One region of the Halomonas sp. RT37 genome, then DNA from elsewhere that is predicted to be linked to it. Evidence: predicted binding sites of a transcription regulator. Region 1 holds the regulator's gene; each other region holds the start of a gene.
The links. Region 1 encodes sigma-54, which starts transcription at its own class of promoters, with help from an activator protein. Its sites were predicted from a motif close to TGGCACNNNNNTTGCTNT; they were not measured.
Positions count from the first base shown of each region.

Region 1 (3,740 bases):
GAATGTCGCGTTTCATGTCGGCGACGTCCTGATAGCGTTCGAGGAAGTCGATGACGCTGGGATCGCAGCCATTGGCATCACGCAGCGATGGTTCCCAGTAGGGGTTGGGCAGACAGCGGGCATCGAACACGATGTCTGCATCCGGCGGCACGCCACGCTTGAAGCCGAAGGACTCCACGGTCAGGCTCAACTGGCCGCTGCGGTGGTCGGCGACCTGTTCGGCGATGCGCGAACGCAGTTCGTGTACCGACAGGCGAGAGCTGTCGATGACCAGATCGGCCAGGTCTCGAATGCCCGAAAGGGCCTTCTGTTCGGACTCGATGGCTTCCGCCAGGGTCATGTCGCTATCACGGGTCAGCGGGTGACGGCGCCGCGTGTGGGAATAACGCTCGAGCAGAATTCGCGCATCACTGGTCAGGTAGACCACCTGGCAGTCGATCGGACTCTGCTTGAGGGACGCCAGCTGGGCGGGGAAGCGTTCCAGCGCCTCAGGCAGGTTGCGGGCGTCGACGCTGACGGCGATACGGCGGGAATGACCGTTTTCCAGCTCGTCCACCAAGGCGCCCAGCAAGGTCGCGGGAAGGTTGTCGATGGCGTAGAACCCCAGGTCCTCCAGGGCCTGAAGGGCCACGGACTTTCCCGAGCCGGAGCGACCACTGATGATCACGAGCTGCATGTCCTGTCTCCTTGGGCAGGCGTCCATTGCTGATGGCCTAGGCAAGGCCGCGATCAGGAGGGAGTGTCGTCCCCTGGCGCCTGTTGGCGGATGGCTTCCTGCAGGCGCTCGTGAAGCTCGCGCTGGGAGCTGGCGTGGCGCAGACGGTGACGTGTGTCGGCGTCGTTCATGACGCCAGCGACCTGGCCGAGCAGGGCAAGATGGGCGTCGTCGGCCTCTTCCGGCACCAGCAGCACGAACACCAGATCGACGGGCTCACCATCGATGGCATCGAAGTCGACAGGTTCCGCGAGTTTGAGGAAGCCGGAGATGGGCGCCTTGCAGTGGGGGTTGCGGGCATGGGGAATGGCGACGCCATTGCCGATGCCGGTACTGCCCAGGCGCTCACGTCCGATCAGCCGACTGAAGACCTCCTGGCTGTCCAGGCTCGGGGTGTTCTGCGCAATGAAGGTGCTGAAAAACTCCAGCACCCTCTTCTTGCTGCCTCCCGGGACATCGAACAATGTGCGCTCGGGAGGGAGAATGGCTTCCAATGTCATGAGAGTCAGCGAATTCCGGCGCCTTGGGCGCGGGCTTGGGATTTTTCCTTGTGCTTGACCAGCTGGCGGTCCAGCTTGTCGGCAAGGGCGTCGATAGCAGCATACATGTCGCCGTCCTGCGCTTCGGCATGCAGGTCGGCACCGGCGGCGTGAAGGGTGCAGGCGGCCAGCTGGCGTTCCTTTTCCACCGAGAGGGTCACCTGGACGTTGGTGATGTTGTCGTAGTGGCGCTCCACACGGGTGAGCTTCTCTTGTACGTAGTCACGCAGGGGATCGGTCAATTCGACGTGGTGGCCGGTGATGTTGACTTGCATGACAGGCTCCTTGCTCTTTCGGGTGGTGGCTTGATTGTAACCCTTTTTCCGATCCTGCAAACCCCCTCGACGCTACGCAGAAAGACGCAGATGTCATGCGAAATTTCAAGTGCTTGCGCTTTCCCGATAACTAGGCTAGCGACGCCGCAGCGCAAGGCCTCAGCGCAGTCGCTTGCGCTCGCTGGAAGACGGAATATTCATGGCTTCCCGGTACTTTGCCACGGTGCGTCTGGCGACATTGACGCCGTCTTCCGCCAGCAATTCCACCAGTTTGCTGTCCGACAGAGGTTTGCGGGCAGGTTCCTTTTGAATCAACGATTTGATCATGGCGCGGATGGCGGTACTGGAATGGGCGTCGCCATCCTGGCCGACCTGGCTCGAGAAAAAATACTTCAACTCGAACACGCCGCGAGGCGTGTGCACGAACTTCTGGGTGGTCACGCGGGAGATGGTGGACTCGTGCATCTCCACCTTGTCTGCGATATCGGCCAGCACCAACGGTTTCATGGCCGCTTCTCCCTGCTCGAGGAAGTCGATCTGACGCACCATGATTTCCCGGCCGACCTTCAGCAAGGTGTCGTTGCGGCTGGACAGACTCTTGATCAGCCAGCGCGCCTCCTGCAGGTGGTCCTTGAGGAACTGGTTGTCCTGGCTCTTGTCCGCGCGCCGAATCAGCGCAGCGTAGTCGGGCTGGATGCGCAGTCGGGGCATTGCATCCGGGTTGAGTTCAACGCGCCAGCCCTCTTCGGTGTGGCGTACCACCAGGTCGGGTATGACGTAGTCGTTATCGCTGTCACCGAACTGGCTGCCGGGACGTGGGTCGAGGCTCCGGATCAGCTCGATGACGCTGTCGAGTTGGTCGTCATCGAGTCCTAGTCGGCGCTTCAGCAGACGTCGGTCGCCGCTGGCCAGCGCCTCGAGAAACTGTCTTACCAGTCGTCCGGCCTGGGGCAGCAGGACGGTATCGCGAGGCAGGCTATCCAGTTGCAGCATCAGACACTCGCGCAGGTCGCGGGCGAACACTCCGGTCGGTTCGAACTGTTGCAGCCGAACCAGCACCGCCTCCACCTCTGCGAGGGGAGGGGGGCGACGACCGTCTTGCTCGAGCCCCTGGGCAATGTCATCCAGTGTCTGCTCGAGATAGCCGTCGGCGTTGACCGCGTCGAGCAGGCTCTCGGCGATCAGGCGCTCCTGGTCGCTGACGTCGAGCATCGCCAGTTGCCAGCTCAGGTGGCTGTGCAGTGACTGGGAGCTTGCCTGGCGCTCGAAATCCGGCGCCTCGCCACTGCCGGCGGGGGTGGTGCCCAGGTCCTGGTAGGTGTCGGACCAGTCGCTGTCCACACTGAGTTCCGAGGGAATCTGATCCGCCCAGTCATCTTCCACGGCTTCCCTGGTCTGCTGTTCGCCGAACTCGTCCTCGAGTTCGAGCATGGGGTTGGCCTCCAGCGCCTGCTGGACCTCCTGGCGCAGGTCCAGGGTCGAAAGCTGCAGCAGGCCGATCGCCTGTTGCAGTTGCGGGGTCATGGTCAGCTGGGTACCGATGCGCAGCTGCAGTGACGCCTTGAGGGCCATGGGTCGGGATCCACCAGTGTTGTCGAAAGGCTTTACCCTAACGACGAGTCATCAGACATGCAAGCATCTTGCCAAGTTGGTGTTTTTTGACCTGTGGGAGGGAGTGTAAAGGTCGATGTGGAACAACTTGGTAGGGGGGAGGTGCTTCTTTCGAGGGAGGCCCTGTGTGCAAGGTGAGGCCGACCCTTTCGGGGCCGGCGGTTGAATGCTGATGCTGGCAAGTGTTGCGGCCGCTTGATGCGACTGCGACTGCGGCTGTCGGGCGGCCCTGCGGTCTAGAGGCGGAAGTTCTCGCCCAGGTAGACCTCCTTGACGCGCTGGTTGGCGAGGATGGACTCGGCGCTGCCCTCGGCGATGATCTGGCCGTCGCCGACGATGTAGGCACGATCGCAGATATCGAGGGTCTCGCGCACGTTGTGATCGGTGATCAGGACGCCGATATCGCGGGCCTTGAGTTGACGAATGATGGACTTGATCTCGCCCACCGAGATCGGGTCGACCCCGGCGAAGGGTTCATCGAGCAGGATAAAGGCCGGCTCGGTGGCCAGGGCGCGAGCGATCTCGACCCGGCGCCGCTCCCCGCCGGACAGGCTCATGCCGGGGTTGTCACGAATATGGCTGACGTGGAAATCCTCGAGG
Region 1 covers NZ_CP098827.1:1,719,142-1,722,881, forward strand. Annotated here, with positions in the region: gene rapZ (RNase adapter RapZ) at 1-676, opposite strand, end outside; gene ptsN (PTS IIA-like nitrogen regulatory protein PtsN) at 730-1,215, opposite strand; gene raiA (ribosome-associated translation inhibitor RaiA) at 1,221-1,529, opposite strand; gene NFG58_RS07460 (RNA polymerase factor sigma-54) at 1,689-3,101, opposite strand; gene lptB (LPS export ABC transporter ATP-binding protein) at 3,377-3,740, opposite strand, start outside.

Region 2 (3,740 bases), 2.1 Mb from region 1:
CGAGGGACCGAAGTTTTCATGACGGCGGCGCAGCGCAGACACGTCGAACAAGATAGCCAGCTGCGGCTCAGGCGACGCTCTTGCTATGGTCGAGCGGACGCGAGGGACCGAAGTGCTCGTAGTGACGGCGCTGCTCGGGGATACCCAGTTCTGCCAGATGGCTGTCGATGGCGCTCATGAAGGGCGGCGGGCCGACGAAGTAGCACTGGGCGTCGCCGCCGGGCAGCAGGCGGGCCAGCAGCTCACGCTCGAGGCGGCCCTTGATGTCGCCGCCGTCGCCTTCCTCGTAGGCGCAGACCCGGGTCAGCAGTTGTGGATAGTCTCTGGCAAGGGCCTCGACCTCGCCACGGAAGGCGTGGTGGTCGATATTCCGGGCAGCGTGGACGTAGCAGACCCGGCGTCCCTGGGCCAGGGCCTGGCGCGCCAGCGGCAGCATCGGTGTCTGGCCGACACCGCCGCTGATCAGCATCACCGGCGCATCGCCATCGTCCAGGGTCAGCTCACCGGCGGGGGGCAGCAGTTCCAGGGTGTCGCCGACGCGCATCTGCTGGTGCAGGAAGTTGCTGACCAGACCGCCCGGCTCCTGTTTCACCGAGATGCGATAGCTACGGCCGTTGGGGCTGCCGGAGAGGCTGTAGTGGCGATGCACGATTGCCTCGTCCACCGCCAGGCGCAGGCCGATGTACTGGCCGGGCTCGGCGTCGGCCACCGGCTGGCCGTCGACCGGCTCCAGGGTGAAGGAGCGAATCACCTCGCACTCGCGCTGGATCTGGGCGACACGGAACTCGCGCAGTCCACGCCAGCCGCCGGGGCGCTCGGCGAAGGCCTGGTAGCGCTCGGCTTCGGCGGCGATCAGCAGCGCGGCCAGGTCGTTGTACAGGGCCGCCCAGGCGTCGGCGATCTCCGGCGTCACCACCTCGCCCAGCACCTCGCCGATGGCGGCCATCAGGCATTCACCGACGATGGGGTACTGCTCGGGCTGGATGCCCAGCGAGACGTGCTTGCTGATCACCGTCTGCATCGAGTCGATGACTTCCTGGGGCTGGCGGCGCAGGCCGACATAGGCCAGCATCCCTCGCGCCAGCGCCTTCGGCTGGCCACCGTCGGCCTGGTGGGCCTGGTTGAACACCGCCTTGACCTCCGGGTAGCGCTCGAACATCAGCGGATAGAAACGGGCGGTGATGGCGTCGAGGTGTTCGGCGACCAGAGGGGCGGTGGCATCGATGATGGCGTCTTGGGCAGCGGTGGTCATGGCGTCTCCTGTCAGGGATATGGCGCAGCGCGCTCCCACTGTGGCAAAAAACATTCACCGTGTCGGAGGCCTGGCTCGTTTGGGCCTACTTTTTCTCTACAGCTTGTGAACAGAGCATCGGTTGATATGCCTCGACACCTGCGGTGCTTCCACGGGGTCGGGGCGTATCGCTCGTCGCCTTTCTGTACCCTGTATGGAGCAAGCGATATGCCGCTTCGCTTAAGGTGCGCCAACTTGCCACAGTGCGGGTGATCCAGAGTAGGTAATGAGCGGGCAGTGTGGATCCACAGGGCGCTTGTCGAGAGCGCTGGTCACGCTACCCGGCTCCTTTTTTTCTGGCCCGGTTCCCGGCCACGTTTGCGACCCGATTCTGTCCCGGTATTCGCCCAGGACAGTGGTACCTCTTGCGAATGAAATCGAGGTTGCATGTCGATCTGACACTACAAGTGCTATCGTTTTGACACTATTGATAGTCAAAAGGACATTCTAGGTGGTCAGCTTTCTACGACGCCTGCGTGCCCTGCTGCAGCGCCTGGGCGATGAGCAGGGTCCCGAGCTCGCCGAGGCCTGGCAGGGCGTGCTCGAATCACTGGTGGCCCCCACCGCGGCGGATGCCAGCGCGCTGCTGGTGGCGCAGGGCTCCGGTCTCAGGCCGGTGGCCACCATCGGCCTGCCCGAGGGCGTGGCCGGCAGGACCTTCGCCTTGGCCGAGCATCCTCGCCTTGCCGCCATCGCCGAGGCGCCGGGGGTCTGCCGCTTTGCCGCGGACTCGCCCCTTCCTGATCCCTACGACGGGCTGCTGGATGACGGTCTCAGCCCTGTCCATGACTGCCTGGGGGTGGCGTTGCGCGACGGTGATGAGCTGATCGGCATGGTCACCCTGGACGCCCTGACTCCGGGGGCGCTGGCCGAGCTGGATGACCAGGGCCTGCTGGCGGCGGCCGAGTTGCTGGGCACCTGCCTGCGGCTGTCCCGGCGTCTGGACGGCGCCCGCCTGCAGCTCGCCCTGCAGCGCGATGACCACGGCCAGTTGCCGCGTCGGCTGACCGGCTGGCGCAGTGGCGCCATGCGCAAGCTGATGGCCTCGGTGGAGCTGGTCGCCGCCACCGACATGAGCGTGCTGGTGCTGGGCGAGACCGGCGTCGGCAAGGAACGCATCGCCCATGCCCTCCATCACGGCTCGCGACGTGCCGACGGGCCACTGGTGGTGGTGAACTGCGCCGCACTTCCTGCCTCGTTGATCGAGAGCGCCCTGTTCGGCCATCGGCGCGGGGCGTTTTCCGGGGCAACCAGCGACCATCGCGGGCACTTCCAGATGGCCGACGGCGGCACCCTGGTGCTGGACGAGGTGGGGGAGCTGCCGCTGGAGCTGCAGCCGAAGCTGTTGCGGGTGCTGCAGGAAGGCGAGGTCCAGCCATTGGGCAGCGATCGGCTCCAGCATGTCGACGTTCGAGTGGTCGCGGTGACCAACCGTGATCTTGCCCTGGAGGTCGCCCAGGGGCGCTTTCGCGAGGATCTCTATCACCGGCTCAGCGCCTTTCCGCTGGAGGTACCCCCGCTGCGCCAGCGTCCCGAGGACCTGGCGTTGCTGGTCGGACACTTCCTGGAGCAGAACCGGGTGCGTCTCGGCGTCGGCAACCTGCGCCTGAGCGAGGCCGCGCGGGTGTCGCTGGCGGCCTGGCACTGGCCCGGCAACGTACGTGAGCTGGAGTCACTGCTGGCACGTGCCTCGCTGCTGGCATTGGCCTCGGTGGACGTGCTCGGGACGCCCGATGCTCGCCGCCGTAGCGTACGCATCGAGGTCGAACACCTGGGGCTGGCGCCGGCGACAGCCCGGGTCACTGGCGCGCCCGCAGCGCAAGGCGACACGTCTCGAAGCGCCGTGTCGCCGGCCGATCGTCCAGCGGGCGAGGCGCTGGATCGAGAGCCCTCGCTGCGGGAGGCTACCGAGGCCTTTCAGCGCGAGCACATCCGGCAGGCCCTGGACACTGAAGGCAACTGGGCAGGGGCGGCTCGCCGGCTGGGGCTGGACCCCGGCAATCTGCATCGCCTGGCGAGGCGGCTGGGGCTAAAGGCCTGATTCTGGCCTGGTTATCGCCAAGGGCGTGCGAGGCTGTCGCGGGGTTGGGGCTGGGTTGGGGGATGCAGGGCTTGCCAGCGTGAGTCAGGTTTGCGGCATCGGCAGTGCCTTTGATGTGCATCATGGTGATGTTGTCCAAAGCGGGCCAGACTTCACAAGACCAAGTGAATTACTCAGGTACTCGCCATGTCATCCGTCGCCGCTCGTCTGCCTCTTGCGCGCCTCGCCTTTCGTCCCTTCTTCCTGCTGGCGGCGGCCTTCAGCGTGGTGGCCCTGCTGGTGTGGCTCGCTTTCTGGCACGGCATCTTCGTGCTGTCGCCCCGGGCGGGCATGCTGTGGTGGCACCAGCACGAGATGCTGTTCGGTGTGGTGGGGGCGGTGGTTTCGGGGTTCTTGCTGACCGCGGTG
Region 2 covers NZ_CP098827.1:4,569,308-4,573,047, reverse strand. Annotated here, with positions in the region: gene hmpA (NO-inducible flavohemoprotein) at 68-1,252, opposite strand; gene norR (nitric oxide reductase transcriptional regulator NorR) at 1,743-3,332, shown strand; gene NFG58_RS19960 (NnrS family protein) at 3,519-3,740, shown strand, end outside.
Region 2: a site for sigma-54 is predicted at 1,448-1,465, ahead of hmpA (NO-inducible flavohemoprotein). Genes of this name have one in related genera too.

Region 3 (3,740 bases), 1.3 Mb from region 1:
TTGCGATCGTTGGGCTCGTCGTAGAGGGTCTCGAACACCTCGGCGCCCCCGGTGATATCGACCATCGCCGCCCATCCCAGCGGTTGGCGGTAGGGCATGTCGAGCATCAGGTGACTGGAGACGTTGATCAGGCGGGCGGTATCTTCGGCACGCTCGATGTAGCGGGCCATCCAGTACAGGTTTTCGGCGACTCTGGAAAGCATCAGCATGGTCTCAGTCCTCCCCCGTCTCGACGATCCAGGTGTCCTTGCTGCCGCCCCCTTGGGACGAGTTGACCACCAGCGAGCCCTTGACCAGGGCCACACGGGTCAATCCACCGGTGGTGACGTAGGCGCCGTCCTGGCCCGACAGGATGAAGGGGCGCAAATCGACGTGGCGCGGCTCGGGCCGGCCATCGAACAGCGTGGGGGTGGTGGACAGGTTCAGCATGGGCTGAGCCATGTAGTTGCGTGGGTTCTCCTGGATCAGCCTGGCGAAGGCATCACGCTCGGCCTGGGAGGCCTGGGGGCCCATCAGCATGCCGTAGCCGCCGGACTCGTTGGCGGGCTTTACCACCAGTTCATGCAGGTGCTCCAGCACATAGCGGCGGTCTTCCTCGAGCATGCACAGGTAGCTCGGCACATTGGGCAGCAGTGCCTCCTGATCCAGGTAGTACTTGATCAGTTTCGGCACGAAGGCGTAGACCACCTTGTCATCGGCGACACCGGCCCCCGGGGCGTTGGCCAGCGCCACCTTGCCGCTGCGCCAGGCCCGCATCAATCCGGGCACGCCCAGCACCGAGTCCTTGCGAAACGCCTCCGGGTCGAGGAAGGCGTCGTCGACGCGGCGGTAGATCACGTCCACACGGGTCAGCCCCTGGACGGTGCGCATGTAGACCACGTCGTCGTCATCGACCAGCAGATCCGGGCCCTGGACCAGTTGCACACCCATTTGCTGGGCCAGGTAGGCGTGCTCGTAGTAGGCCGAGTTGTAGATACCCGGGGTCAGCACCACCACCTGGGGATCGTCCCAATGGCGTGGCGACATGCCCGCCAGCATGTCGTAAAGCTGGGGCACATAGTCGTCCACCGGATGAATCTTGCCCGAGGCAAACAGCTCCGGCAGCACGCGCTTGGTCACGTTGCGATTCTCGAGCATGTAGGACACCCCGGACGGTATCCGCAGGTTGTCCTCCAGTACGTAGACGGTGCCGTCGCCACCACGCACCAGATCGGAGCCGCAGATATGCGCCCAGACCCCGTGGGGCGGATCGATCCCTACACACTGGGGGCGAAAGTTGACGGATTGCTCGAGCACCGCCGCCGGCAGCACGCCATCCTTGACGACCTTCTGGTCGTGGTACAGGTCGTCGATGAACAGGTTGAGCGCCTCGACCCGCTGCTTGAGGCCTGCCTCGGTGCGTCGCCACTCGTCGGCGGGGATGATGCGAGGCACGATGTCGAAAGGCCAGGCGCGGTCGATCATGCTGCCCTCGGAATACACCGTGAAGGTGATCCCCATGGTGCGAATGGCGATCTCTGCTGCGTTCTTGCGCTCTTCCAACTCGTCAGGGGCAAAGCCCGCGAGCACGTCACACAGCATCTTGGCCGCCTCCCGCGGCATCCCGGGCGTCGCCACCAGTTCGTCATAGAACCCTGCGCAGTCGTACTGCTGCCAATCCACATGGCTCATCGGCACACCCTCGATTGTTTTCGGCATCCGGCGACCCGACCACGACGATGGCACCCCCGCCTTCGACCGTACCGGGTCCCTCCTTGCTGTATAGCAAGCCCTGTACCAGACCGCCGAGAATAGGCCGCAGCGCCGAGCCTTCTCGCCGAATGGGCTGGCGCAATTGAGCAATTTGGACAAAAAGCGACCACTTGCTCCTGCCGAAAGTGCCCCACGAACCAGCAAGAAGAGGCAGCGAGCACCGATCTGGTGCAATCATGGCGCCCCCCGGCAAGCGCGGGCGGTAGCCCTCGGCAGCCCTTGCAGAAGCCGGTCGATGGCACCTGCTGCTGACGACGCCCACCTTTCGGGCTTGAGAGAAAGGCAGGAGTCGGGTACATCTTGTCGCCACGGTTCGGGGGGGATATCGTCACCTTCTGCAACATTCGCCGACACCCAGGAGCCTCCTCGCTTCCCATGCCTGCCTCTTCTCGTTCCGCACTCCCTGGCTCGTGCGCACCGCTGTCCTGCCCTGCTCAAGACAGCGGCGCCAGGCGGTGCCGTCTGGCCAGCCTTGTCAGGGGTGGCACGGCGGGATCCGGCAGATGATCTATCGACTTCGCCACACCACGCGCTACCACTACAGCGAGATCGTGACACTCAGCGAGAACGAGGCCTGCCTGATGCCCCGTGAGATGGCCTACCAGCAGGTTGCCTGGGCGCAATTGTCGATCTCGCCGGGCGAGTCGCTACGCCAGAGCCGACAGGACGCCTTCGGCAACCATATCGCGCTGTTCGCGGTCGACACCCCCCATACCCAGCTCGAGGTCACGCTGGAGGCGCAGGTCATGACCTCGCCTCGCGCCACACCGCCGCAGGCCATCATTAGCTGGGAGCGGTGTCGAGAGCTGTTGGCAGACCGCCACCAGCCAGGTTTCCGCGAAGCACAGCCGTTTCTTGAAAACTCCGCCTATATCGAGCGCCGCCCGCTGCTCGCCGCCTGGGCCGAAGACTGTTTTCCCGCTGGTGGCGATCTGGTGGACTGCGTGGAGCGATTGAACCGTCGCATCCATGAGGAATTCCGCTACGACAGCGAGTTCAGCGACATGGAGACGACACCGTCCCAGGTGCTCCAGCATCGCCGTGGGGTGTGTCAGGACTTCGCTCACCTGGCCATCGCCACCCTGCGCTCGGTGGGTCTGGCCGCGCGCTACGTCAGCGGCTATCTCGAGACTCGACCGCCTCCAGGACAGCCTCGACTGATGGGCGCCGACGCCTCCCACGCCTGGTTCTCCGTACTGATACCCGGCTGGGGCTGGCTCGACTTCGACCCCACCAACGGTGTGCGCGCCGGCGAACGACACCTGTTGCTTGGCTGGGGCCGCGACTACGAGGACGTGGCGCCGCTCAAGGGCGTGGTGACCGGTGGTGGGCGCCAGCGCCTCGAGGTGGAAGTGGACGTTGTTCCCGCCGGGGAAGTCGCGGCCACCTGCCCGACCTCCGCCAGCCCTGGCGATCACCCGGCAGCGCCGATAGCCGGCTGATTCGCTGTCCTTTATATTGCGCAGGCTCTGCCCGGCCTTGCCCTGCCCACCGTCTTCCAGGAGAGATTCCATGCAGGACCTGTTGATCTGGATTGCCACCGGCTTCGGCCTGGGCTATTCCCCCTGGGCGCCGGGGACGGTCGGCTCCCTGATCGGACTGCCGGTCGCCTGGTGGCTGTTCCGGCTGCCGCTCGGCACGCGCCTGGCCGTTACCCTGACTCTCCTCGTGCTGGCCGTTCCCGTCTGCCACTTCGCTTCGCTGTGGCTGGGCGGCGGCGACCTGCCCCAGATTGTGCTCGACGAATGGGTGGCCCTGCCCATCGCGGTGCTGGCCTTCTCGCGCTACCGACGGCGCATCATCCTGCCGCTGGGCTATCTACTGTTTCGCCTGTTCGATATCTCCAAGCTGTCCCCGGTACGCGAGATCGAAGGTATTGGCGGGGGACTCGGCATCGTCGCCGACGACGCGATGGCTGCTCTGTACGCCGCCCTCACCCTGATACTGCTGGTGCGCCTGACCCGCCGCTACTGGCAACGAGACCCCGA
Region 3 covers NZ_CP098827.1:400,855-404,594, reverse strand. Annotated here, with positions in the region: gene NFG58_RS01845 (alpha-E domain-containing protein) at 1-209, opposite strand, end outside; gene NFG58_RS01840 (circularly permuted type 2 ATP-grasp protein) at 214-1,671, opposite strand; gene NFG58_RS01835 (transglutaminase family protein) at 2,256-3,194, shown strand; gene NFG58_RS01830 (phosphatidylglycerophosphatase A) at 3,265-3,740, shown strand, end outside.
Region 3: a site for sigma-54 is predicted at 1,762-1,779, ahead of NFG58_RS01840 (circularly permuted type 2 ATP-grasp protein). Genes of this name have one in related genera too.

Region 4 (3,740 bases), 2.3 Mb from region 1:
CGGGCCCAGCCTGGTTTGGTCAGCTTGACCACCAGGGTCAGCACGATGGACAGGGTGAGCACTACGGTGGCGATGGCGGGCAGGGCGTCGCCGAGGGTGGCCTTGAGCCAGTCGGCGGCCAGACCCATGCCGATGTTGATGGTGTCACCGACCGAGAAGGGCACCAGGAACAGCAGGATGCCGATCAACGACGGGACGAGGAACTTGATCAGACCATGGGTGCTTAGCTTGCCCCCGTCGGTCGTGATCTTGTCGGCAGAATGCAGGTGGGAGGACATGGGCGATCACTCTTTGCTGTTGTAATGGTCGGCGCCCTGACGCGGGCGCCTCGTTGGCTGTCGCCAGGGCCACTCCCTGGCCCTGTGAGGATTCAGTCGCGGCGCGCGACTCCGGGGAGCACGCACAGCATTTCATAGAGCAGGGTGGCGCCCATCAGGGCGGTGTTGCCGCTGGGGTCGTAGGGCGGGGAGACTTCGACCAGGTCGCCGCCGACGATATTGAGCCCCTGGGCGCCGCGCACGATCTCCAGGCCCTGGGCCGAGGTCAGGCCGCCCATTTCCACCGTGCCGGTGCCGGGCGCCACCGACGGGTCCAGGCCATCGATGTCGAACGAGATGTACACCGGGCCATCGCCCATCTGCTCGCGCACCTCGGCCATCAGCGGCTCGAGAGACTTGTGCCAGCACTGTTCGGCCTGGACCACGCGGAAGCCCTGCTGGCGACACCAGTCGAAGTCCTCGGCGGCGTAGCCGGTGCCGCGCAGGCCGATCTGGACGACCCGGTTGGCGTCCAGCAGCCCTTCTTCCTGGGCACGGCGGAACGGGCAGCCGTGGGCCACCTCTTCACCGAACATGTGCTCGTTGACGTCGGCGTGGGCGTCGATATGGATCAGCCCGACCGGGCCATGCTTCTTGGCGATGGCGCGCAGGATCGGCCAGGTAAGGGTGTGGTCACCGCCCAGGGTCAGCGGCACGCAGTCGTGGGACAGGACGTCGTCGTAGAAGCGGCTGATGATGTCCAGGTTCTTCGGCAGGTTGAAGGTGTTGATCGGCACGTCGCCGATGTCCGCCACCTGCAGGCTGTCGAAGGGTGCAGCACGGGTGGCCATATTGTAGGGGCGCAGCATGCGCGATTCGTCGCGGATCTGGCGCGGCCCCAGTCGGGTGCCCGGGCGGTTGGAGGTGCCGATGTCCATGGGAATGCCGATAAAGGCGGCGTCCAGACCCTCGGCGCTGGTCTGGGTGGGCAGACGCATCATGGTGGCAGGGCCACCGAAGCGCGGCATCTCGTTGCCGCCGAGAGGTTGATTGAAGTCGCTCACAGGGAACTCCTGGCATCGTGGATGGGGACGGTCGCGGCCCTGGGCCTGACGGTTGTTATGGGTGATGCAGACGTCGTGCCATCTTTTAAGCATTTATACTAAAGATGTAATAGAGGTGCAGGGATTCCAAGGGAAGGTCTGCTGTGGTGATAGACGTGATCCAGAAGTGAATCGCGATCCCGACGCATCGTGATACACTTCTGAATCAATGATGCATTTATGGATCGCTGGATGAGCGACGACGACACCAAGATTCTCAAGACCATCATCGACACCGCCCACGACCACTTCTTCATCGTCGCGCCGGATGGTCGTATCCGCGACGTCAGCCCCGGGGCGGCGGCGGTCTACGGCATGTCCTGCGAAGAGCTCTGCGCCACCAGCGTGCAGCGGCTCGAGGCCGATGGCGTGCTGACCCCGTCGGTCAGCCTGGAAGTCATTCGCAGCGGGCGGCCGGCCCAGCTGGTCCAGCGCACCGGCACCGGACGCAGGGTCATCGCCCAGGCCCATCCGGTATTCGAGGGTGAGCGGCTGGTGGCGGTGGTCAGCCGCTCCATGGACTTGACCGATCTGCAGCTGCTGCAGCAGGAGTACGCGCTGTTGCAGCGCCGCTTCAGCGAGCACTTGCGCCGGGGCCATGCGCTGGAGAGCGACAGCGAAGCACTCGAGGCCGAGCTCGATGACCTGGAGGTGAAAAGCCAGCTGATGCGCGAGGTGGCGCTGCTGCTCAAGCGGGTCGCGCCCACCGACGCCACGGTCTTGATGCTGGGCGAGTCCGGGGTGGGCAAGACCGCTTTCGCCCGCCAGCTGCACCGTTGGAGTTCTCGCCGCGATGGCCCCTTTATCGACGTCAACTGCGCCGCCATCCCTGAAAGCCTGTTCGAATCGGAGATGTTCGGCCATGAAAAGGGCGCGTTTTCCGGCGCCGCGCCGGGGGGCCGCAAGGGGCTGATCGAGCAGGCCGAGGGCGGCACCCTGTTTCTCGACGAGATCGGCGAGTTGCCCCTGGCGGTGCAGACCAAGCTGCTCAAGACCATCCAGGACGGCAGTATTACGCGGCTTGGGGACAGGGCCCCGCGACGGGTCGACTTTCGCCTGGTGGTGGCCACCAATCAGGACCTGTCGGCACGGGTCGAGCAGGGCCTGTTTCGCCTGGATCTGTACTACCGGCTGAACGTGATTCCGGTCACCCTGCCGCCCCTGCGCGAGCGCCGCGAGGATATTCCCGGCCTGGTCGAGCGCCAGCTAAAGCGCCTCAATCGGCGTTATGGACGCGACAAGATGCTGGCGCGAGACGTGTGGCAGGCACTGATGGGCTGGGATTGGCCGGGCAATGTGCGTGAGTTGGAAAACACCCTGGAAAGGGCCTGGTTATCCAGTGACGATGTCATCCAGGGCGATCTGCTGGTGCCGCCCACGGGGGCCTCGTTAGGGCCGCTCGGCTCGCAGCAGCGTGAAGCGCAGCAGACGGCGGCGTCTGTCACCGGAGCCTCCGCTGCGCTGGCTGATGGCGCTACTTCATCCGCGACACTATCCGCACCAGGTGCAGCGCGACCCGAGCTGCCGCTTGCCCGGGGCGAGGGCCTGAAGGCCGCCCTGGCCCGGCGCGAGCGTGAGATCCTTGCCGACTGCTGCCGTACCCTTCCCACCACCTACGCCATCGCCGAACAGCTGGGCATCAGCCAGCCAAGCGTGGTGCGCAAGCTCAAGCAGCATGGGTTGCGGATCGGGTGACTGGTGATGAAGGGCCGAGCTCTGCGGCACTTACTGACGGAAGACGTAAAAGAACCCGACCCAGGTGGCCAGGATCAGCAGTGGCTTCAACACCAATACCGCACCGCTGGTGGAGCCCTGTTCGTCGTGCTCGGTGTCGCTGGACTCCCCGGGCTGCATGGCGAGTACCACCGTCAGCAGCAGGTTGGCGCCGGGGACCAGCAGCATCAGGCTCCACAAGCCCGCCTGGCCCAGGTCGTGCAGGCGACGAGTGCCGTGGAGCACCAAAGGCTGAAGGCTGATGACAACCCACCAGATCCCCAGCAGGCCTGCCTTGATCGTCAATGCGTCCTCGAGGGCGGGGGCGGTGATGGTGGTCGCCCACAGGGCGGCATAGTAGAACGATAGCGCCAGGGTAGCGTTGAGACAGAAGTCGAGACGACTCTCGCGCCCCGCCAGGCTGTCGAACCAGTAGCCCGGCAACACTCGCCTGAGCTCGAAGGCCTGGGGCGATGAGTGACCGGGGGCGACAGGGTCGTGAAATCCGGGAGCAGTAGGGCGATGCATCGGTATCTCGTCCTGTAGATCCAGCGTGATGCCGGTGTGCAGTTGAGGGAGACTGGTTCGATAAGCTGCGTCCTTCCGACTTGAATCCTACCCATTTTCTCCCTTGGTCTAGATAGGCGATCACGTAGTTTCTAGTACG
Region 4 covers NZ_CP098827.1:4,300,797-4,304,536, reverse strand. Annotated here, with positions in the region: gene NFG58_RS18655 (YjiH family protein) at 1-278, opposite strand, end outside; gene speB (agmatinase) at 371-1,321, opposite strand; gene NFG58_RS18645 (sigma 54-interacting transcriptional regulator) at 1,553-3,055, shown strand; gene NFG58_RS18640 (DUF805 domain-containing protein) at 3,086-3,601, opposite strand.
Region 4: a site for sigma-54 is predicted at 1,385-1,402, ahead of speB (agmatinase). Genes of this name have one in related genera too.